Regions from separate parts of the Hafnia sp. CBA7124 genome, predicted to be linked through region 1. Evidence: predicted binding sites of a transcription regulator. Region 1 holds the regulator's gene; the other holds the start of a gene.

Region 1 (5,306 bases):
GGTTTTTTAGCCGCATCGCATTTCCTTTACGAATATTTCTTTTATTACTTCTAGTCTCAACATTATTGGTTGCCGCGCTGGGGAAATATTTATCCGCCTCTTTTGAAGATTATCTCAGTAATCATGTCCGTGATATGGCTATGAATCAGGCCAAAATCATTGCTTCAATTGATAGTGTTGTCACGGCGGTGAAAAATAGAGATACCAAACGTCTTGCTATCATCGCCAATAAATTAGGTACCGGTTCGGATTTTGACTATGTTGTTATCGGGGATAAAAATTCTATCCGCTTATATCATCCTAATCCGGCCAAGATTGGCCTTCCAATGCAGTGGAGCAAACCCGGTGCACTGGAGCGTGGAGAAAGTTATTTCATTACCGGTAAAGGCTCTATCGGTATGGCAATGCGCGCGAAAACGCCGATTTTTGATGAGCAGGGCAAAATTATTGGCGTTGTTTCACTGGGCTATTTGGTCAGCAAAATAGATAGCTGGCGGCTAGATTTTTTACTGCCTTTAGCGGGCGTGTTTGTCCTGATTCTGATTATCTTGATGTTGCTATCGTGGATGTTTGCCTCGCATATTCGTCGGCAAATGTTAGGAATGGAACCGCGCCAAATAGCACGCGTGGTTCGCCAGCAAGATGCGCTGTTTGGCTCCGTGTATGAGGGACTTATTGCGGTCGATCCCGATGGCTTGATTACTGCGATCAACCGAAATGCGCGCAAAATGCTTGGGTTAAGCTCGCCGGGAAGACAATGGCTGGGAAAACCTATTGAAGAGGTTGTTGATCCTGCGGGCTTTTTCACGGAACAGATTGAAGAAAAGCGGCAGGATGTGATTTGCACGTTTAATGGCTTGAGCGTCATTGCTAACCGTGCGGCCATACATTTCGGCGATGAGCTATTGGGTGCCATTATTAGTTTCCGTAGCAAAGACGAAATTAGCACGCTTAACGCCCAGCTCACGCAGATAAAACAGTATGTTGAAAGCCTGCGCACGTTGCGCCATGAGCATCTTAACTGGATGTCGACGCTCAACGGACTGTTACAAATGAAAGAATATGATCGTGCGTTGGCAATGGTAAAAGGTGAGTCACAGGCGCAGCAGCAGCTGATTGATAGTTTAAGAGGTTCTTTTGACGATCGTCAGGTTGCAGGGCTGCTTTTTGGCAAAGCGCAGCGCGCTCGTGAGCTGGGGCTGACGTTTAATTTGGTTGAAGGCAGCCAGCTACGTCAGTTGCCTGAGGGTCTTGATAGCACTGAGTTTGCGGCTATCGTGGGTAATCTACTCGACAATGCTTTTGATGCTAGCCTGAAGAATTCGCAGGGTAATAAAACCGTCGAGCTGTACCTTAGCGACGAGGGCGAGGATGTGATCGTGGAAGTAGCCGATCAAGGATGTGGCGTTCCTGAGTCTTTACGTGAGGCTATTTTTGAGCAAGGGGTAAGCACCAAAACAGAAGACGCCGGTGAGCATGGCATCGGACTGTATCTGATTGCCAGCTACGTTGGCCGCTGTGGTGGTGTGATTACGTTAGAAGACAATGAACCTTGTGGAACTTTATTTTCCGTATTTATTCCGAAAGTGAAAAAGACTTATGACACAACCAATAACGATTCTGATTGTTGAAGACGAGACTCCGCTCGCAGAGATGCATGCGGAGTTTATTCGCCATTTCCACGGCTGTGGTCAGGTATGGTTGGCGGGAAATCTTGCTCAGGCCAGAATGATGATTGAGCGATTCAAACCCGATTTGATCTTGCTGGATAACTATTTGCCCGATGGCAAAGGCATCACGCTATTGCACGAATTAACTCAGGCGCGTTTCCCTGGTGGTGTGGTATTCACCACCGCGGCAAGTGATATGGATACGGTGTCAGAGGCGGTGCGGTGCGGCGTATTCGACTATTTAGTGAAGCCGATTGCCTACGAGCGCTTGGGGCAAACGCTTGAGCGCTACCATGTACGCAAGCGGATGCTTGCTAACAGCGATAGCGCCAGCCAGCGTCAGATTGATGATATGTTCAATGCCTATGCACGTGGCGAGCAGAAAGAAGAGTTGCCAGTTGGCATTGATGCGTTGACCTTAGATAAGGTGCAGAAGTTATTTGCCGATCCGGATGCGCGTCATACCGCTGAAACCGTTGCACAAGAGCTTAAGCTAAGCCGAACAACGGCACGGCGCTACTTAGAGTTTTGCGCGGGCCGCCATCTGATTATGGCTGAAATTGTGTATGGAAAAGTTGGCCGCCCACAGCGAACCTATAGAGCGCCAGAAACGGCCAAAAATGGCTGATGAATGGGCTGATTATTGATGGGTAGCTGGCTGAAAATACAAAAAACACATGCTTAATGCCGATCAGATGCGCTACGGCTCAATCTTTATGTATTTCACGGTTTCAAAATGGTCGCTACCTGTATATACTCACAGCAAAACTGTATAAACAAACAGGTGGTGGAATGAAAGCACTTACAGCCAGACAGCAGGAAGTCTACGATCTGATTCGTGACCATATTGAACAAACTGGCATGCCGCCAACCCGCGCTGAAATTGCTCAGCGCTTGGGATTCCGCTCTCCTAATGCGGCAGAAGAACATTTAAAAGCGTTGCAGCGTAAGGGCGTTATCGAGATCGTTTCCGGCGCTTCTCGTGGTATTCGTCTTTTGATGGAAGATGAAACGGGCCTGCCTTTAATTGGCCGCGTGGCAGCCGGTGAGCCCCTGTTAGCGCAAGAACATATTGAAGGCCATTATCAAGTGGATCCTGCTTTGTTTAAGCCAAATGCAGATTTCTTACTACGCGTTAACGGCATGTCGATGCGCGATATCGGCATTTTAGACGGTGATTTGCTGGCCGTGCATAAAACTCAGGATGTGCGTAATGGCCAGGTTGTGGTTGCGCGTATCGAAGATGAGGTGACGGTTAAACGTCTGAAAAAACAAGGCAATATTGTTCAGCTGTTGCCAGAAAACAGCGACTTCGAGCCTATCGTTGTTGACCTGCGTGAGCAAAACTTCACGATCGAAGGTTTAGCGGTAGGCGTTATTCGCAACGGCGACTGGATCTAAAACTTCGCCTGTTGTGTTTGACATCACACCGATAGATTAAGCCCCTTAATTGGGGCTTTTTTATGCGGCATATTTGTTCATGACTGCAGCCTCTTTGTGTTGAGATAACGGATAGCTCATCTGGAATGAATTCAAAAAAATGAAAATGCTTACACCAACCGATAAGGCGCTGTGGATCCTCGCACTACCGATGATCCTTTCGAATATCTCTGTTCCGCTATTAGGGCTAGTCGATACCGCGGTGATTGGGCACTTGGATAGCCCTGTTTATCTTGGTGGCGTAGCCGTTGGCGCGATGGCGACGTCATTCTTATTTATGCTGCTGCTGTTTTTGCGCATGAGCACGACGGGACTGACTGCGCAAGCATTCGGTGCAGGGGACAAAACGGCGCTGGCTCGTGCGTTGGTGCAGCCGATGCTCTTAGCGTTGCTGGCAGGGTTCGCTATTATTGCGCTGCGGCAGCCTTTGATTAACGGCGTGCTGCGAATTGTTGGCGGTCATGAGGATGTGCTGGAGCAGGCTCGTCTATTTATGCAGATTCGCTGGCTTGGTGCTCCTGCGACGCTGGCAAACCTTGTTATTCTTGGCTGGCTGTTAGGCGTTCAATATGCCCGTGCGCCGGTTATATTGCTGGTTGTGGGCAACGTTATTAACATCACGCTGGACCTGTGGTTTGTTGTTGGGTTGGGCTGGAAGGTGCCTGGTGCAGCAAGTGCCACGGTGATTGCCGACTATGCGACCTTTTTATTGGGGCTCGGTCTGATTTGGCACGTGATGAAACTGCGCGGTCTGCATCTGGAATATTTCCGTAATGCGTGGCGTGGGAACCTTCGCCGTCTGTTGGCGTTAAATCGCGATATCATGCTGCGTTCTTTGTTGCTGCAATTATGCTTTTCATCGCTGACGATTCTGGGTGCCAGAATGGGAAGTGAAGTGGTGGCGGTGAATGCGGTACTGATGAATTTGCTGACGTTTACCGCCTACGCGCTAGATGGTTTTGCTTATGCAGTGGAAGCCCATTCAGGGCAGGCCTATGGTGCACGCGACGGTCGTAAACTGCAGAAAATTTGGCATTCTGCCTGTCGGCAGGCGGGTATTGTGGCGGTATTTTTTGCCATGTTATATGCCGTATTTGGCCAACAAATCATCCAGATATTAACCTCGTTGCCAGAAGTACAATCGTTGGCATTACACTATCTGCCATGGCAAATTGTTTTACCACTGCTGGGCGTATGGTGTTACCTGCTGGATGGCATGTTTATCGGTGCGACGCGCGGTGCTGAAATGCGCAATAGCATGGCCGTTGCCGCTGCGGGGTATGGTTTAACACTGTTCACGCTCCCTTGGCTGGGTAATCACGGTTTATGGCTGGCTTTAGCGGTATTTTTATCGTTGCGCGGACTTTCATTATGGATTGTCTGGCGACGTCATTGGCGGGAGAGAACTTGGTTCCCTGTCAATAATGTTGAATTAAATTAGGTTGTTATAGCGTTAAGCAATGAGGGCAATGTGATAATTCCGATAGTTTTCGCATTGCCCTAAAATGGCGCGCTATTAATATTTGCTTACATTCTAACTGATAAAAATTATTCTCCGCTTATTCCCTGTTTTTTCTCTGCTTTTATGCCTTTTTGCGAAGATTTTTTATTAAATATTATCGATTATCTAGCTGAAAATATTTTTATGCTCAGTATCCGCTAGTCTTAATGGTGAACGTTAACTGATGCCTCACATCGCAATTGTGATTAATTCAATCTAGTACAGATGTGTGGGGAATATATTCCATTACATAAGTGATACGGAGTTATTATGAATAAAGATCAAGCGAGCGGTAACTGGAAGCAGTTTAAAGGCACAGTGAAAGAAAAATGGGGCAAGTTAACCGACGATGATCTTACCGTAATCGAAGGGAAACGCGATCAGCTGGTAGGTAAAATCCAGGAACGCTACGGCTATCAGAAAGAAGCCGCTGAAAAAGAAGTTAAAGCGTGGGAAGATCATAATAAATATCGTTGGTGATATTTAAACTTGCTTGCCTAAATAATCACTCTGCAAATACGCATTATAAATAAAGAACGGATACGAATATTAAAACGGGAAATACTCCATTATTGATATTCCTTTATTAATAATGTGCCACTGCTGATATTGATTGCAGATGATTAAAAAGAGAGCCGCAGATGCGGCTCTTTTTTATGCGTTATTTAAACGCTATTTTTTCTTTTTTGGTTCGG
Region 2 (5,306 bases), 1.9 Mb from region 1:
ATCAGCGAACGCTCTGAACGTAGGAAGCCTTCTTTGTCCGCATCTAAAATCGCGACCAAAGAAACCTCTGGCATATCGAGCCCTTCACGAAGAAGGTTGATACCAACCAGAACATCAAATTCACCGAGGCGAAGATCTCGGATGATCTCTACACGTTCGACGGTATCGATATCAGAGTGCAGATAGCGAACCCGCACACCGTGTTCATCGAGGTATTCAGTTAAGTCTTCCGCCATTCGCTTGGTCAACGTAGTGACCAGTACACGCTCATTAATCGCCTCGCGAATACGAATTTCAGAGAGTAAATCGTCAACCTGCGTGGCAACCGGACGCACCTCAATCAATGGATCAAGCAAACCAGTCGGACGCACAACCTGATCGACAATATCACTGCCTGATTTTTCAAGCTCATAATTACCTGGGGTTGCAGACACATAAATAGTTTGCGGTGCCAAAGCCTCAAACTCTTCAAAGCGCATTGGGCGGTTATCAAGCGCAGAAGGCAAGCGGAATCCATACTCCACCAGCGTCTCTTTGCGCGCTCGGTCGCCGCGATACATGCCGCCAATTTGAGGTATGGTGACGTGGGATTCATCGATCACCAGCAGCCCATCGGCAGGAAGATAATCAAACAGCGTTGGCGGCGCTTCACCCGGCTTACGCCCAGAGAGATAGCGCGAGTAGTTTTCAATGCCCGAGCAATAGCCTAGCTCGTTCATCATTTCGAGATCGAACTGTGTACGCTGCGTCAACCGTTGCTCTTCTAGCAGCTTGTTATTGGCCAGCAATACTTTGCGCCGCTCTGCCAAATCAACCTTAATATCTTCCATCGCCTGCAAGATGCGTTCACGCGGCGTAACGTAGTGCGTTTTTGGATACACGGTAAAACGCTGAACTTCTTGGATCAGTTGGCCCGTTAATGGGTCGAACAGCGATAGACGCTCCACTTCCTCATCAAACAGCTCAACGCGTAATGCCTCATCCTCGGATTCGGCGGGGAAAATATCAATCACTTCACCGCGAACGCGGAAGGTACCACGCTGAAACGCCTGATCGTTGCGCGCATATTGCAGTTCGGATAAACGGCGCAAGATAGCTCGCTGATCGATAATCATGCCACGTGTTAAATGCAGCATCATTTTCAAATAGGCATCAGGATCGCCCAAGCCATAAATGGCTGAAACCGAGGCCACAACAATGACATCTTTGCGCTCAAGCAGCGCTTTCGTTGCTGAAAGCCGCATTTGTTCAATATGTTCGTTTACCGAGGAGTCTTTCTCAATAAAGGTATCTGAACTCGGCACATAGGCTTCGGGCTGGTAATAGTCATAGTAAGAGACAAAATATTCCACAGCATTTTCTGGGAAAAACTGCTTCATCTCGCCATAAAGCTGTGCCGCCAACGTTTTGTTGGGTGCCATGACCATAGTTGGCCGGTTGAGGTCGGCAATCACATTGGCAATCGTAAACGTCTTACCTGATCCCGTTACACCTAACAGCGTTTGATGCGCCAAACCATTTTCTAAACCTGCCTCTAAACGACGAATCGCCTCAGGCTGGTCGCCGTCTGGCTTGAATGCAGAATGCAATTTGAACGTTTTACTCATGAATCAACACCTTGCTTAAATGCATTTGTCTTTTAGAAGGGCCACGGCATTTTCGAATGCTTAATCGTCCGGCATTGATTATGGAAGGCCTACCCAATTTTGCCACTGACTCTCTATATATCCTGCGAGGGATTTCTCCCCACAGCTAGAGAATCACGTTCACGGTAATGCGAGAAGAAGATTGCTATGATACTGGATATAAAACCAGCTTCAAACCTTATCTGCACCGTTTTGTGTATTTCCCCATGCTCTATCACCGCTTTAGGCAACCCACAAAAAAACCAAATTACATCCGTTTTACAATTTTCACCTACCGGTGACATTTATCCCCAATGCAGCTCGCGAATTAACTTTTTTAGCCTGCGCTTGTCAAGACTGTTTTGTTGCGCAACACGATTCTTTACCTAGTGCTTGATTTTAAATAACTCATTGAATATAAACAACTTTAAAATATAGTTATCATATCAACCAAAGCGTGTGAAAGCCGCGCTGGCTCTGGATTTTGATGAGTTCTCTAAACCTAATGCACAAGGTTATCCACAGGAATAGTGGATAACTTGCACCACTCCGCTTGGCGCTTGAGTTACGGAAAAATGACAATCTGTCAGTAAATCGACTTCGGAGTCCTTTTTTTAGTTAATTTTTTAGCTATTTTTTCTTTTTGATATACTTATTTGCACTAACAAAAGTGCTTGCTAGGGTAACTTATTTCGTCGTGCGAGGATTCAGTGCTTGATCTTTTATTCCCTTGATGAATTACGCCTGCACCACTGTGTTTTTTTTGAGCACCGCCGTGGTGCGGAATTTATCAGCGTTTTTTTACTCTCTTTTTGGGGTTTCATCGGCTCTTATTAATATCGGCCTAAAACGATCCAAGCAATGAATTCACCCACGCTTTGGTTGTTAATGTTTTGTATGGAGAATGGCTTTTTGGGTTGCAGTGTTCTCAATCGCTATTTTCTTAACCAGCCAGAAATCTCTCGCTGAAAACGACTATCAGCTTCGTTGAGGGCACGATGTAAATTACACTGCATATTGACCGCTGCCAGCTCTAACAATCGGGAGTCTATAGTGTAGTTTTTAACATCTCTTAACCATGTCAGAACGCTGGCAAGATGCCAAATAGCCGTTTTCCCCTGATGCAGAGGCGCAGGGAAATGATTCCCTCCTTGCTCCATTAACTTGCGCATATTTTGGCGAGAAAACCCCAAACGCTCAGCAATATCAGTTAGGCCTACAAAATCCGGTGCGGCCTCACACAGCACTGCATGTGGCAGCACGCTCAGCACATCTTGAATGGCCGTGGATATCGCCTCATTGGCGTCCTCGGCGGTGCGACAAAAATTCATGGCAATACGGCCAGCCACCCCCACGCCGATGGTGGCATCAGTGCAGCCTGCAGCGCCTAATACCTCAAGATAGTTTGATGGTTCATCATTCTGATCGGGCAAAGAAAAAATGAGTGTAAATTCATAATCCTTCATGTTCTATCCTCTGTCATTACTTGGCATGATGAGCGCAATGCTCAACGATTTTTTTAAGCTGACGCGCATGGTTTTCCGCATTCTTTGGCGTAGACCAAATGCATGTAATGCAAAACTCACCGCAGCGGCACTTCTCTTGGGGATAAGGACAATACATTTTCCCCCACGCATGACTACCGCCTACTTCAATACGCCAGCCGTTCAACTCAACGAAATTAAGCGCCTGTTCAATTTCCTTTTTAGGATGTATCGCTCTGCTCATTTTCTGCTCCCAGCTTAAAAAAACACCACGAAGTTGTCAAGTGACAACCTTTTCTATTTAAGAAAGCGCAAAATACATGGGATAAAAAAAGACATACAGAGGGAATGCAGAAGACTGGAATCCGCTACGCAAAATAGTTTTGCGTAGCGTTGTATTGCATTAATTCAGGGAAGAGAGATCCAAATATGCGGCGAGCGCTTTCGCATCTGCGTGCGGGATATGCGGGATTTCCCCCAAGCATGGGGCAGGTAATAATTGCTTAAGCGTCGCCATATATTCAGCGTGGCGCTTTCCTGGCGCTACCACACAGTTAGCCACCCATCCGCCCAGTTTTAATCCAGATTGCTCAATGGCCTGAGCCGTTAGCAAGGCGTGATTAATACACCCTAGCTTCACCCCCACGACGAGTATCACAGGCAGCTGTTCTCGAATGACCCATTGCGCAAAAGACGTGGTCTCACTAAGCGGCGTGAACCACCCTCCAGCGCCCTCTACCAGCGTCCAACTCGACTTTTTGCGTAACGCCAGCAGCCCCTGTGACATCACGTCAAATTCGATAGGTCGATTTTCATCAGCGCTAATAATGTGTGGTGACGTAGGCTCTTCAAAGGTATAGGGGTTCACTTCTTCGTAACTGACGGATATTGATGAGGCCGCTTGTAAAGCAAGCGCATCGGTGTTTCGCAGTTTTCCCTCACGCCATTCACTGCCAGAAGCTACGGGTTTATACCCAACTGTATCTTTTCCTCGCAGAGTCGCGGCTTCCAATAGCGCACTACTGACGACCGTTTTTCCCACTTCAGTGTCGGTTCCGGTAACAAACCATGCCTCGCTTAAACAAGGCAGCTCATATGTCTTTTCATTCACAATGCAAAACTCCGATGACCAACTGATAGCTCAAAGGCAAACCTTCGGCCTGTTGAGGATAAACGCGGGCTAGTTGCGCAAAACGTCCACGGCTAGTTAGCCCTGAGTTTCGGCCTTGGTGTATGTGCGTAGCACCAATGCCTTTGAGTGACTTCATTAAGGTGATGACATCGGGATAAAATTCAGTCTCATGAGTTAACTGTAAATCATGTGAAAACGGCTCACAGGCCAGTTTGATTGCGTCAAATGCTAAGAACTGGTTTACATGCGTTTGGCCATCCACTTGCTGCCAAGCCTGAGCTAACTCCGTCAGCGAGCCTTGTGCCAACGTTGAGAACGCAATCTTTCCCCCCGGCTTCACGACACGGCTCATCTCAGCCAATGCAGAACCTAAAGAGCCACACCACTGAATAGCCAGATTGCTAAAACAGAGATCGACGCTGTGATCAGGTAACGGGATATGTTCGATATCAGCGAGGAGATATTGCTCCGCGCTATCTAAGATACGCGATTTCTCAAGCATACCTTCAGCCAAATCGAGAGAGATGACGTGTGACCCTGCGCGGCGGAATTCACGGCTAAAAACCCCTGTACCGCAGCCCGCATCCAACACTTTCAAGCCCGATAAATTATTGAGCTGAGATAAAATCTTTTCCCCGCAGCGCCGCTGAAAACCTGCAACGGCGTCGTAACTGTCCGCGGCGCGGCTAAACGCCGCCGCCACCGCAGACTTATCAACGCAAAATGTATGCGGTAGCATGCAGCGCCTCCAATAAACGGTTTATATCCTGCGCGCCATGCGCCGCGCTGAGAGTAATGCGCAGACGTGCGGTTCCGGGGGGAACCGTTGGCGGACGAATTGCGCTGACCCAAATCCCCTGCTCCCGCAGTTGCTGAGCTAAATCCAGCGCAGCCTGATTCTCTCCGATAATCACGGGTTGAATCGCAGAGCTTGATTCCATCAGCGTTAAACCTAAATCGTTTAATCCCTGACGAAGCTGCAATACGTTATGGTTCAGTTGGCTACGTAGCTCATCACCTTCACGTACTCGGCGCAGCGCAGCTGTAAGCGCACAGGCCTGGGCA

What was found. The regulator LexA, encoded in region 1, represses DNA repair genes until DNA is damaged. The targets are predictions, from matches to a motif close to TNCTGTATGTACATACAGNA.
Region 2: a site for LexA is predicted at 1,798-1,817, ahead of uvrB (excinuclease ABC subunit UvrB). Genes of this name have one in related genera too.

Annotation. Positions count from the first base shown of each region.
Region 1 is NZ_AP017469.1:381,467-386,772, forward strand. It holds gene dpiB (sensor histidine kinase DpiB) at 1-1,631, shown strand, start outside; gene dpiA (two-component response regulator DpiA) at 1,600-2,298, shown strand; gene lexA (transcriptional repressor LexA) at 2,463-3,071, shown strand; gene dinF (MATE family efflux transporter DinF) at 3,211-4,551, shown strand; gene CPY98_RS01775 (CsbD family protein) at 4,882-5,091, shown strand; gene zur (zinc uptake transcriptional repressor Zur) at 5,284-5,306, opposite strand, start outside.
Region 2 is NZ_AP017469.1:3,081,465-3,086,770, forward strand. It holds gene uvrB (excinuclease ABC subunit UvrB) at 1-1,607, opposite strand, end outside; gene CPY98_RS14235 (AlpA family transcriptional regulator) at 2,561-3,091, opposite strand; gene CPY98_RS14240 (hypothetical protein) at 3,108-3,353, opposite strand; gene bioD (dethiobiotin synthase) at 3,513-4,220, opposite strand; gene bioC (malonyl-ACP O-methyltransferase BioC) at 4,213-4,980, opposite strand; gene bioF (8-amino-7-oxononanoate synthase) at 4,955-5,306, opposite strand, start outside.